DNA from 3 places in the Streptomyces sp. NPDC051286 genome. Region 2 is predicted to be linked to each of the others. Evidence: riboswitches for the same ligand, from Rfam matches in the RefSeq annotation. Region 2 holds a riboswitch; each other region holds the start of a gene.

The links. Region 2 has a riboswitch for cobalamin ahead of ACIBB8_RS30990 (ABC transporter substrate-binding protein). Riboswitches for the same ligand answer to the same signal wherever they lie in the genome.
Region 1: another riboswitch for cobalamin. It lies ahead of ACIBB8_RS20180 (CbtB-domain containing protein); the one in region 2 lies ahead of ACIBB8_RS30990 (ABC transporter substrate-binding protein).
Region 3: another riboswitch for cobalamin. It lies ahead of cobN (cobaltochelatase subunit CobN); the one in region 2 lies ahead of ACIBB8_RS30990 (ABC transporter substrate-binding protein).

What each region holds. Positions count from the first base shown of each region.
Region 1 covers NZ_JBITER010000018.1:159,589-162,852, reverse strand. Annotated here, with positions in the region: gene ACIBB8_RS20190 (Asp23/Gls24 family envelope stress response protein) at 1-318, opposite strand, end outside; gene ACIBB8_RS20185 (histidine phosphatase family protein) at 797-1,375, opposite strand; adenosylcobalamin (AdoCbl) riboswitch at 1,502-1,650, shown strand; gene ACIBB8_RS20180 (CbtB-domain containing protein) at 1,654-1,872, shown strand; gene ACIBB8_RS20175 (CbtA family protein) at 1,901-2,671, shown strand; gene ACIBB8_RS20170 (GNAT family N-acetyltransferase) at 2,739-3,264, opposite strand, start outside.
Region 2 covers NZ_JBITER010000046.1:21,015-24,278, reverse strand. Annotated here, with positions in the region: gene ACIBB8_RS30995 (FecCD family ABC transporter permease) at 1-394, opposite strand, end outside; gene ACIBB8_RS30990 (ABC transporter substrate-binding protein) at 391-1,458, opposite strand; cobalamin riboswitch at 1,494-1,682, opposite strand; gene ACIBB8_RS30985 (beta-ketoacyl-[acyl-carrier-protein] synthase family protein) at 1,765-2,988, opposite strand; gene ACIBB8_RS30980 (acyl carrier protein) at 2,985-3,245, opposite strand.
Region 3 covers NZ_JBITER010000026.1:66,708-69,971, reverse strand. Annotated here, with positions in the region: gene ACIBB8_RS24750 (precorrin-8X methylmutase) at 1-178, opposite strand, end outside; gene cobG (precorrin-3B synthase) at 235-1,527, opposite strand; cobalamin riboswitch at 1,609-1,740, shown strand; gene cobN (cobaltochelatase subunit CobN) at 1,811-3,264, shown strand, end outside.

The sequences.
Region 1 (3,264 bases), on a different contig from region 2:
GATCGACAGGTCGACCGCCGTCTGGACCTCGCCGACCTCGACCTTGACACCGCTGGTGACGGACTGACCTCCCGCTCCGGGCACCCGCTCCCGCACGGCCCCCATACCGCGGGCGAATCCCCCTCCCATGCCCTGAACCCCAGGCACGCCCCGGGCTGCCAGCCCGGCGATCTTCGCCACCACGCCGTCGGCGATCGTGGTTCGGCCCCGCGACCCGGGTTCCGTTCTGCGGTTTCCGCCGTGCGGTCCTGCTCCGTGCGTGACCTCGGGTTGCGGGCGGGTGGTCTCGGGCCGGTTCACCTGCGTTTGATCGGTCATGGTCGGTCGCCCTTCCGAAGAGAAGGTGGATTCGAACGCCTTGGCCAGTTTACGTACCATTTGTCAACATTGCTCGGGCGGTAGGGGCATGTGGGCGGACCCACGGGCGGCTCCACCGCGGAGGGGAAGGGTGGGATTCCGCGGTTCGTCACGGAAATCGCTCGCCCGCCCACCGTCTGTCCGCTGCGCTGGTCACCGCAGACGAAAGGCCGGCCCAACGATGCACCGTTGGCAGGGCCGTTGCGGTTCGGTGCGGTGTTCTCCGTCCAGCGGAACGGCTGCTGCGCCACACTCTGATCGTGGTCTTCCTGCCGCAGGTGGCGAACCTCGGGGGGCGTACACCTACCTGGGCTCCGCCTCCACGACCGCTTCGGTCGCTCCGTCGACGAACCCGGACAGCCGGACCGGTCGTCGGGGATGCCGTGGCCTGACGTCACCGGCGGGGCGGGCCGGTCCGGCGGTGGACGCCGACGCCGGGTTACGGGGCGTCGGTTCCGGTGCTCAGTGACCGCCCACAGCGCAGGTTCCAGCGGCCGGACCGGCCACTGAGCTCCGTCAGTGTCAACGGGGCGACGTCCAACCGCCAGAACGCCTGCGGCGGAAGACCCAGCGCATGCACGATCGCGGCGCGCACCACCGCGGGTTCGACCACGGCGATCACGCGGCCGTCCCCGGCGCCGTCCCGATGCAACGAGTCCAGCCAGCCGCCCGCCCGCGCACACAGGTCCAGCAGCGACTCGCCGCCGTGCGGTGCCGCCGAAGGGTCGGACAGCCAGGCAGACACCGCCTCCGGCTCGGCCTCGCTCACTTCCGCCAGCCGCTGCCCGCTCCAGCGCCCCAAGTCCCAGCCTCGGAGGGTCGGTTCGGGCTTGGACCGCAGCCCCAACGCCTCGGCGGTACCGGCGCACCGCTCGTCCGCTCCGCACACGCGGCGATCGGCGGCAGGCACTGTGGCAGCGGCCGCACGCGCCCGCCGGACACCGGACGCGTCGAGCGGGGCGTCACCGTCGAAACGGGCTTCACGCAGCGCCGCATTGAGCGCCGGTGAGATCAACATCACTTGTACCGTCAACACCGGTGTCAACTCCCTGAACTGTGGCCTTTCGGGTAAGCACACCATGGCGTCCGGGCCTGCCGGCCCCGCAGATGGCGCCATGGCGGCGCATGCCTGCAGGCGGTATGGTCGCGACGAACATGACGACGGTGTGACGGAAGTCCGGTGAGAATCCGGCACGGTCGCGCCACTGTGAACCCGCACCCCTGCGGGAAGTCAGACCCGGCACTGTCGTCTCAGGCACCACGATCGGGACGCGTGTTCCCTCAGGAGGTACTGCCATGGCACAGACTGCTGCCCCCGCAACCGTCGCCACACCCGCCATCACCCCCATCTCGCTGAAGGCCATTGCCCCGTGGGCGGTCTTCTTCGGCATCCTCATGCTCGTCCTGCTGTACTTCGTCGGCGCCGAGCAGGGTGCCACCGCTGTCGTCTCCGGCGAAGGTGTCCACGAGTGGGTTCACGACGGTCGCCACCTGCTCGGTTTCCCCTGCCACTGACACGCTGCGCACCTCAGGGGAACCGCTCATGAACTCCATATCTGTCAGAGCGCTGCTCGTTCGCGGCATGCTGGCCGGACTTGCCGCCGGCGCGCTCGCTCTTGCCGTCGCCTACTTCCTCGGTGAATCCCGGGTGGACGCGGCGATCGCGCTCGAAGAGTCTCACAGCCACGAGCACGGCGGCGAGGAACTCGTCAGCCGCACCATGCAGTCCACCGCGGGTCTCGCCACCGGTGTCCTGGTCTTCGGCGTGGCGATCGGCGGCATCGCCGCTCTGGTCTTCTGCTACGCCCTCGGCCGCATCGGCAGGTTCGGCCCGAGGGCCACGGCCGCATTGATCGCGTTCGGCGCCCTGCTGACCGTGTATGTCGTGCCGTTCCTCAAATACCCGGCCAATCCGCCGGCTGTCGGAAACCCCGACACGATCGGCCAACGCACCACCCTGTTCTTCCTGATGGTCGCCCTCAGCGTGCTGCTCGCTGTCGCTGCCGTCATCTTCGGCAAGCGGCTGGCTTCCCGCCTGGGCAACTGGAACGCGTCCATTGCCGCGTCCGCCGCCTATGTGTTCGTCATCGGGCTGGCCTACGCCTTCCTGCCCTCGTTCAACGAGGTCGGCAAGGACTTCCCGGCCAGTCTGCTGTGGGAGTTCCGCCTCGCCACCCTCGCCGTTCAGGCCACGCTGTGGACTACTTTCGGTCTGGTCTTCGGTTATCTGACCGAGCGGCTGCTGGTGCCCAAGGCCGGCGCAGTGACGGCCGGGGGCGGTACCACGTCCCACGCTGCCGCCGCTGCGAGCTGAGGCGCAGGCCGACTCGTCGGCCGTATGACGGCAGAACCCGCCGGGGCATCCCGGCGGGTTCTGCCGTCTATGCGGCGTCCGTCGCGTCGGTTGCTTCAGCCATGCCCGTCGCATCCGCTGTTTCCGATGCCTCCGACCAGTCGATCAGGAAGTACTTCACCCGGTCGTCCGCCCTGACGAAGCGCATGCCTGCCGCCACCATGACGCGCTGGGACGCGATGTTGTCGAGGTCGGCGTCACCGTTCACGGCGGCGATGCCCTCGTCGCGGGCGAACTCCAGCAGTGCCCGCAGCGCCTCGGAGGCGTACCCCTTGCCGCGTGCCGCAGGGATCAGGCCGTAGCCGATCGTCACCTGCCCCTCCGCGTTCGGAGCGCCGTGAAAGCCCACTCCGCCTATGGCGTGTCCGTCCTGGCGGAGGCGGATCTCGTAGGCGCCGAACGGCTGGGGGTTGCCGGTGTCGGCGCAGTGTTCCAAGAAATGCCTGGCCCCGGCAGCGTCGCCGTCGGTGGGGTACTCCGGTGCCCATAGGGCACCCGGCCCCGGACGGCGGGCCACTATGTTCTCCGCCTCTGCGGGACTCAGCGGGTGGAGT
Region 2 (3,264 bases):
ACGCCCCGGAGGAGACGCCAAGGACGAACGGGTCGGCGAGCGGGTTGCGGAGCAGGGACTGCATGACCGTGCCGCACACCGCGAGTCCGGCGCCGCACACGGCGGCGAGCAGAGTACGGGGCATGCGCAGGTTCCAGATGATGCCGTCCCGGATCGGGGTGAGCCGCGAGTCGCCCAACCCGAGATGGGCGGCCACCGCGGACCAGACGTCGGCGACGGAGATCCGGGCAGGGCCGATGGTGACGGCGACGGCGACGGACAGGGCGAGCAGGGCGACGCCCGCGGCCCACAGCACACCGTCGCGCAGCCCCCGTGCGCCACCGGCCCTGCGGTGTGCATCGGTTCCGGGTGCCTGCTCCGTACGTACCCCTGCGACCCGTTCGGTGTCCGTCACCCGGCGAGCCCGAACGTCCGCAGTCCGGCGGCGACCTGTTCCAGACCCTCGACCGTCCGGATGGACGGGTTCATGGCCTGCCCGCTGAGCAGCACGTACCGCTTGTGCTTGACGGCGTCCATGTTCTTCGTCGCGGGATTGGACTCCAGGAACTCGATCTTCTTCGCGGCGCTCTCGGCGGTCTGTGCCCTGCGCGTCAGATCGCCGATGACCAGGACGTCGGGGTTGCGGTCGGCGACGGTCTCCCAGCTGATCTGGGGCCATTCCTCATGGGTGTCGTCGAAGACGTTCTTCGCTCCGAGCTCCCTGGTGATGACGCCGGGTGCGCCGCAGCAGCCTGCCAGGTACGGGGCCTTGGAGTCGGAGAACCAGTAGAGGAGAGTGGCGTCGGAGGCGTCGATGCCGTCGGTGGCCTTCTTCACCCGCTCCCGCAGCCGGGCGACGAGCTCGTCGCCGCGCTGCGGGACACCGAACACCGCGGCCAGGTCGCGCACTTCACCGTAGACGCTGTCCATGGTCAGTGCTTCGGTACGCGCTCCGTCGCCGCCGCCGGTGTTGTCCTTGCCGGTGCAGTCGGCGGGCGACACGTAGGTGGGGACACCGAGCTCCTCGAACTGTTCACGGGGGGCGACGCCGCCCTTGGCCAGGGTCGATTCGAACGAGGCGCTGACGAAGTCGGGTTCCTGGTCGAGGACCTTCTCCGACGACGGCCGGTTCTCCGAGAGGCGTGGCACCTTCGCGTTGGCCTTCTCCAGCCCCTTCATCACCGGGTCGGTCCAGGTGGCTGTGGCCGCCAGCCGGTCGGCGAGGCCGAGGGAGAGCAGGATCTCCGTCGATCCCTGGTCGACGGAGACGGCGTGGTGCGGAGCGGCTTCGACGGTGACGGTGCGGCCGCAGTTCCTGAGCGTCACCGGATAGCCTTCGCCATCAGCTGACTTGGCCGTGGAGTTGTCGGTCCCTCCGCCGCACGCGGTCAGCAGGAGGAGTGCCGCCGAGAACAGGGCGGCAGCGCGGGCGGGGCTGGCTATGGACGGCACGGAGTCCCTCTGCGTCTCAGGGCTCATGCGCGGAGCCCGCTGTACGGAGTGCTGTCGCCCGGTACCGGGCGGCAGGTGCCAGCAGGTCTTCGGACTCGGGTTCCTTCGGACGGGACGCCTTCCCAGGACACCCGTGGATGTCCCAGTGGCCGTGGCCCCGCCCGTCCCCCTCACCGCTGCGCGTCAGCTCCGGATTCGCACCGGATTCCCTGGCCCCTACGTGGAGTTTGACTGGCTTTGGCAAGCTATCACGCTGCTCCGCGCGGCTCGTCGGCGGTGCGGTGGGGCCAACGGCGCCCCGGCCGTACCGCCCCGGCATGTGCCGCCCCCTGCCTACGGACGCTGGAGGGCGACCACGGCGTTGTGGCCGCCGAACCCGAAGGAGTGGCTCACGGCGCGCCGGACGGGCCGGAGGCGGGGCTGTCCGGTGACGCAGTCGATGTCGAACTCGGTCGCCGGGGCGTCCAGGTTGGCGATCGGCGGTACGACCCCGCGCTGCAGCGTGAGGATCGTCAGCCCCGCCTCGATGGCTCCGGCAGCTCCCATGCAGTGGCCCAGTACCCCCTTGGGGGCGGTGACGGGTGGCCGGTGCGGGTAGGCCCGGCTGATGAGAGCGGCTTCGGTGGCGTCGCCCAGCGGTGTCGACGTGCCGTGCGCGTTGACGTGCTCGACGTCCTCGGCCGCCCAGTCCGCGTCGCGCAGCGCGGCCTCGACCGCGGCCCGGGCGACGGCGCCGGACGGGTGCGGACTGGTGGGATGGTGGGCGTCGGTGGTGGCGCCCGTCCCGGCGAGCAACGCCCGCGGGACCGCTGCCCGGGCCCGTGCGTCATCCGCCCGTTCCAGCACCATGACGGCGGCACCCTCCCCCATGACCAGACCGGCACGGTCGGCCGCGAACGGCCGGCAGAGGCGGGCTGGGTCGCCGTCCCTCGTGGCGGCGGCACCGGACCGCGCGAATCCGGTCATGGCGACCGGGAAGACGATCGACTCGGTGGCTCCGGCGATCGCGAGGTCGCACTGCCCGGTGACCAGCAGGTCCCGCGCGACGGAGAGCGCGGTGACCCCGGACGAACAGGCGGTGCACGGCGCCAGGCTGGGACCGGTCGCCCCCATCCGGATGGCGATCTCCGCCGCGGGCATGTTCGGAATGGTGAGGAGGATCCCCGCCGGCGAGGTGGCCCCGGGTCCGCGCCGGTCGAGGGCAACGGCCTGTTCGGTCAGGCCCGCGGAGCCTCCGCTGCTGGTGCCGACGACCACGGCGACCCGGCTGCCGTCCCAGTCGGCCGGGTCCAGTCCGGCGTCCGCGACCGCTTCCCGTGCGGCGAGGACGGCGAACTTGACGTACCTCCCCATCCGGAAAGCCGCACGGCCGCCGACCGCTTCGTCCAGATCGATGCCGGAGACCGTGCACGCGAAGTCGATCGCGCAGCCTTCGAGCTCGGGGACGGTGCGGGCCGGTGAGACCCCGGCGCACACCCCGTCCCAGGTGGCGTCGGTGTCGTTGCCGACCGGGGTGATCATCCCCAGGCCGGTGACGGCGACGGCAGGCCTGTTCATCGGGCGTTGCTCATCGCAGGGTCGCCGCTCACGACGGCATCGATGAACATCGTGATGTCGGCAAGGGTGGCGTCCTTGTAGAGCTTGTCGGAGTTGGCCTCGACCCCCAGCGTCTCCTTGATGATGACGGCGAACTCGGCGACGGCGAGGGAGTCCATCTCCAGGCTGTCCATCGTGGAACCCGGAAGGATCTCGGCGGCGGGCACCTTGAAGGTGTTCGTGAGAACGTCGGTGATCTGGGGGTGAATAGCGCTCATGATCTTCCTCTTCGCTAGG
Region 3 (3,264 bases), on a different contig from region 2:
CCACGACCCCCGGGGTGAAGTCGATGTCGCGTACGAGGTCGACCATGCCGCAGGCGTGGATCATGCGGACCGCGACCTGGCTGACGTCGGCGGGCAGCCCCGCGAGATCCGCCTCGGCGCGGATGGTGGCGAAGGACTGGCGGTAGATCGCCGGTCCGTCCTTCTCGTACTGGAACACGGTGGTTTCGCTCTCTCCGGTCGGTGGTCGGGCTGCAGCGCCCTCGGGTCGGTGGTTCAGGTACGGGTGCGGCGGGCGGCGTTCACCGCGGCGGCCAGGTCGGACGGGCTGCCGTGAACCGTCACGGGGGCGCCCCGTTCACCGCCGCGGACCTGGGCCACCTGGTGCCCGCCCGGAACGGCGACGACGTCGGCCCAGGCGCCCTTGGGGTGACCGCAGCGGCGTTCGCAGCCGGACCAGTGGACGGGGAGCTGCCCGGCCACGGGCTCTCCGGCGGTCCGTACGAAGGCCTCCGCGTCGCCCCGCACATCCGCCAGGGACTTCGCACAGCCGGGCCGGCCGATGCACGCACCGATCCCCGTCCACGCGGAGCCGGGCCCGACGATCAGTCCGGCCGCATCCCACTCGCGCAGCCGCACCGCCGCGTCGCCGGGCGTCACGCCCGTCACGACGACGCTCCGCCACGGGGTCAGCCGCAGCTCGCGGCCCACGCGGGACAGGCTCGTCCACTGAGCACCGGTGAGCCGCCCGAGCGGCACCCCCACACAGACCGCGGTGCCCACGACGCCGTACGCGGGCTCCTGCGCCGCCGACGCCGGTGGTACGCGCTCCGCGGCACCGGCCACCCGCAGTGCCACCCGCACCGCCTCCAGCAACTCTTCGGCCGCAAAGGGCAGTTCGCTCATCCGCCAGGCGCCCGTCTCCTGCGCCGCCGCCAGAAACGTCTCGGCGGCGATGAGCGCCGCGCGCGGCGCATCGTCCCCGGAGACCCTCAGCACCGCCTCCGCGGCCCCGATCCGCAGGAGCGCGCTCCCGTCGCTCTGCCCCAGCAACGTCACATCCGCGCCCAGGGCATCGACGTCACCACGGCCGTCGTCCAGCGCGAAGAGAAAGCGGCCGGACAACCCGGCCGCTTTGTCACTTCCGCACAACAGCGCGTCCAGCGCGGTCAGCCACGGCCGGACATCCCGGTGGCCCCGGCCGTCGAGCCCGGAGAGCGGGGAGGCCACGACGTTGCGTATCCGCTCATGGCTCCGGGACGGCAGCAGCCCTGCCCCGCCCAGGAGTTCGGCGAGCCGTCCGCCGCACTCCGGGCCGAGGCCGCGCAACTGGACATTGCCCCGCGAAGTGAGATGCAGCTCACCGTCGCCCAACTCCCGTGCGGCACCGTGGAGCGCGTCCGCTTGTCGGGCAGTCAGCACGCCACCGGGGACCCGGACCCGCGCCAGCGCCCCGTCATCCGCCCGGTGGAGCCGCAGCGACCCCGGGCAGGCATCGCCGCGGTCACGGGAGACGGGCTCCCCCGGGGCCGATGGCGGGGTGTCGGAAGTGGACATGGCGGCGAGCATACCGACCATCATTCTGAGCTGTATGAATCCCATCCGATGTAAGGCCCTTACTATGCCTAGCAACGGGCCACCCGGCCCGGTATCGCCCAAGAGCCTGTCGGGCTCTTGGGCGACAGGGGAGGAAGCCCGGTGCGAGTCCGGCGCGGTCCCGCCACTGTGAGTCCGGCCCTGGGCCGGGCGAGTCAGGAACTCCCTTCCCCAAGGTCTCGACACCGCTCGAGCAGGGGAGACCCATTCCGACACCGCCCGGGGCGTGGACACCCCGAGGAAGGCCCGACGCCGCATGATCCTGCTCCTGTCGACGTCCGACACCGACCTGCTCAGCGCCCGCGCCGCGGACGGTCCGGTGACCTACCGCTACGCCAATCCCTCGCGCCTGCCGCTCGACGGCCTCCCCGTTCTCCTCGACGGCGCCGACCTCGTCGTCGTACGCCTCCTCGGCGGGGTCCGCGCCTGGCAGGAAGGGCTCGACCAGGTCCTCGCCACCGGCAGGCCGGTCGTCGTCCTCACCGGCGAACAGGCCCCCGACGCCCAGCTGATGGCCGCCTCCACCGTCCCGATCGGGCTCGCCGCCGAGGCGCACGCCTACTTGGCGCACGGCGGCCCGGCCAACCTGGACCAGCTGGCCCGGTTCCTCTCCGACACCGTGCTGCTGACCGGCCACGGCTTCGAGCCTCCGGCACCCGCACCGTCCTGGGGACCCCTGGAGCGCACCGCGCGCGCCTGTGACGGCCCGACCGTCGCGGTGCTCTACTACCGCGCCCACCACATGAGCGGGAACACCGCGTTCGTCGACGCGCTCTGCCGGTCGATCGAGGACGCGGGCGCCCGCGCCCTCCCCCTGTACGTCGCCTCCCTGCGTACCCCGGAACCCGCACTCATCGACGAACTGCGCGCCGCCGACGCCATCGTCACCACCGTCCTCGCCGCGGGCGGCACCCGGCCCGCCGAGGCATCGGCGGGCGGCGACGACGAGTCCTGGGACGCGGGTGCGCTCACCGGACTCGACGTACCGATCCTGCAGGCTCTCTGCCTGACCAGCTCGCGCAGCGACTGGGAGGACAACGACGAGGGTGTCTCCCCGCTCGACGCGGCCAGCCAGATCGCGGTCCCCGAGTTCGACGGCCGGCTGATCACCGTCCCGTTCTCCTTCAAGGAGATCGACGAGGACGGACTGCCCACGTACGTCGCCGACACCGAACGCGCCGCACGCGTCGCCGGAATCGCCGTACGCCACGCACGGCTTCGCCACATCCCGGCCGGGGACAAGCGCCTGGCACTCGTCCTCTCCGCCTACCCGACCAAGCACTCCCGTATCGGCAACGCCGTCGGGCTCGACACCCCCGCCAGTGCTGTCGCCCTGCTGCGCCGACTGCGCGCCGAGGGCTACGACTTCGGGCCCGAGGACGAACTCCCCGGCCTGGTCTCCGGCGACGGCGACGAGCTGATCTACGCCCTGATCGAGGCCGGCGGCCACGACCAGGAGTGGCTGACCGAGGAGCAGCTGGCCCGCAACCCGGTCCGTATCCCGGCCGCCGACTACCGGCGCTGGTACGCCACGCTCCCGGACGGACTCCGCGACGCCGTCGAGCGGCACTGGGGTCCGCCGCCCGGCGAGATGTTCGTGGACCGCTCCCGCAATCCGGAGGGCGACATCGTGCTCGCCGCCCTGCGCCGCGGGAACCTCCTCATTCTCATCCAGCCGCCCCGCGGCTTCGGCGAGAACCCGATCGCGAT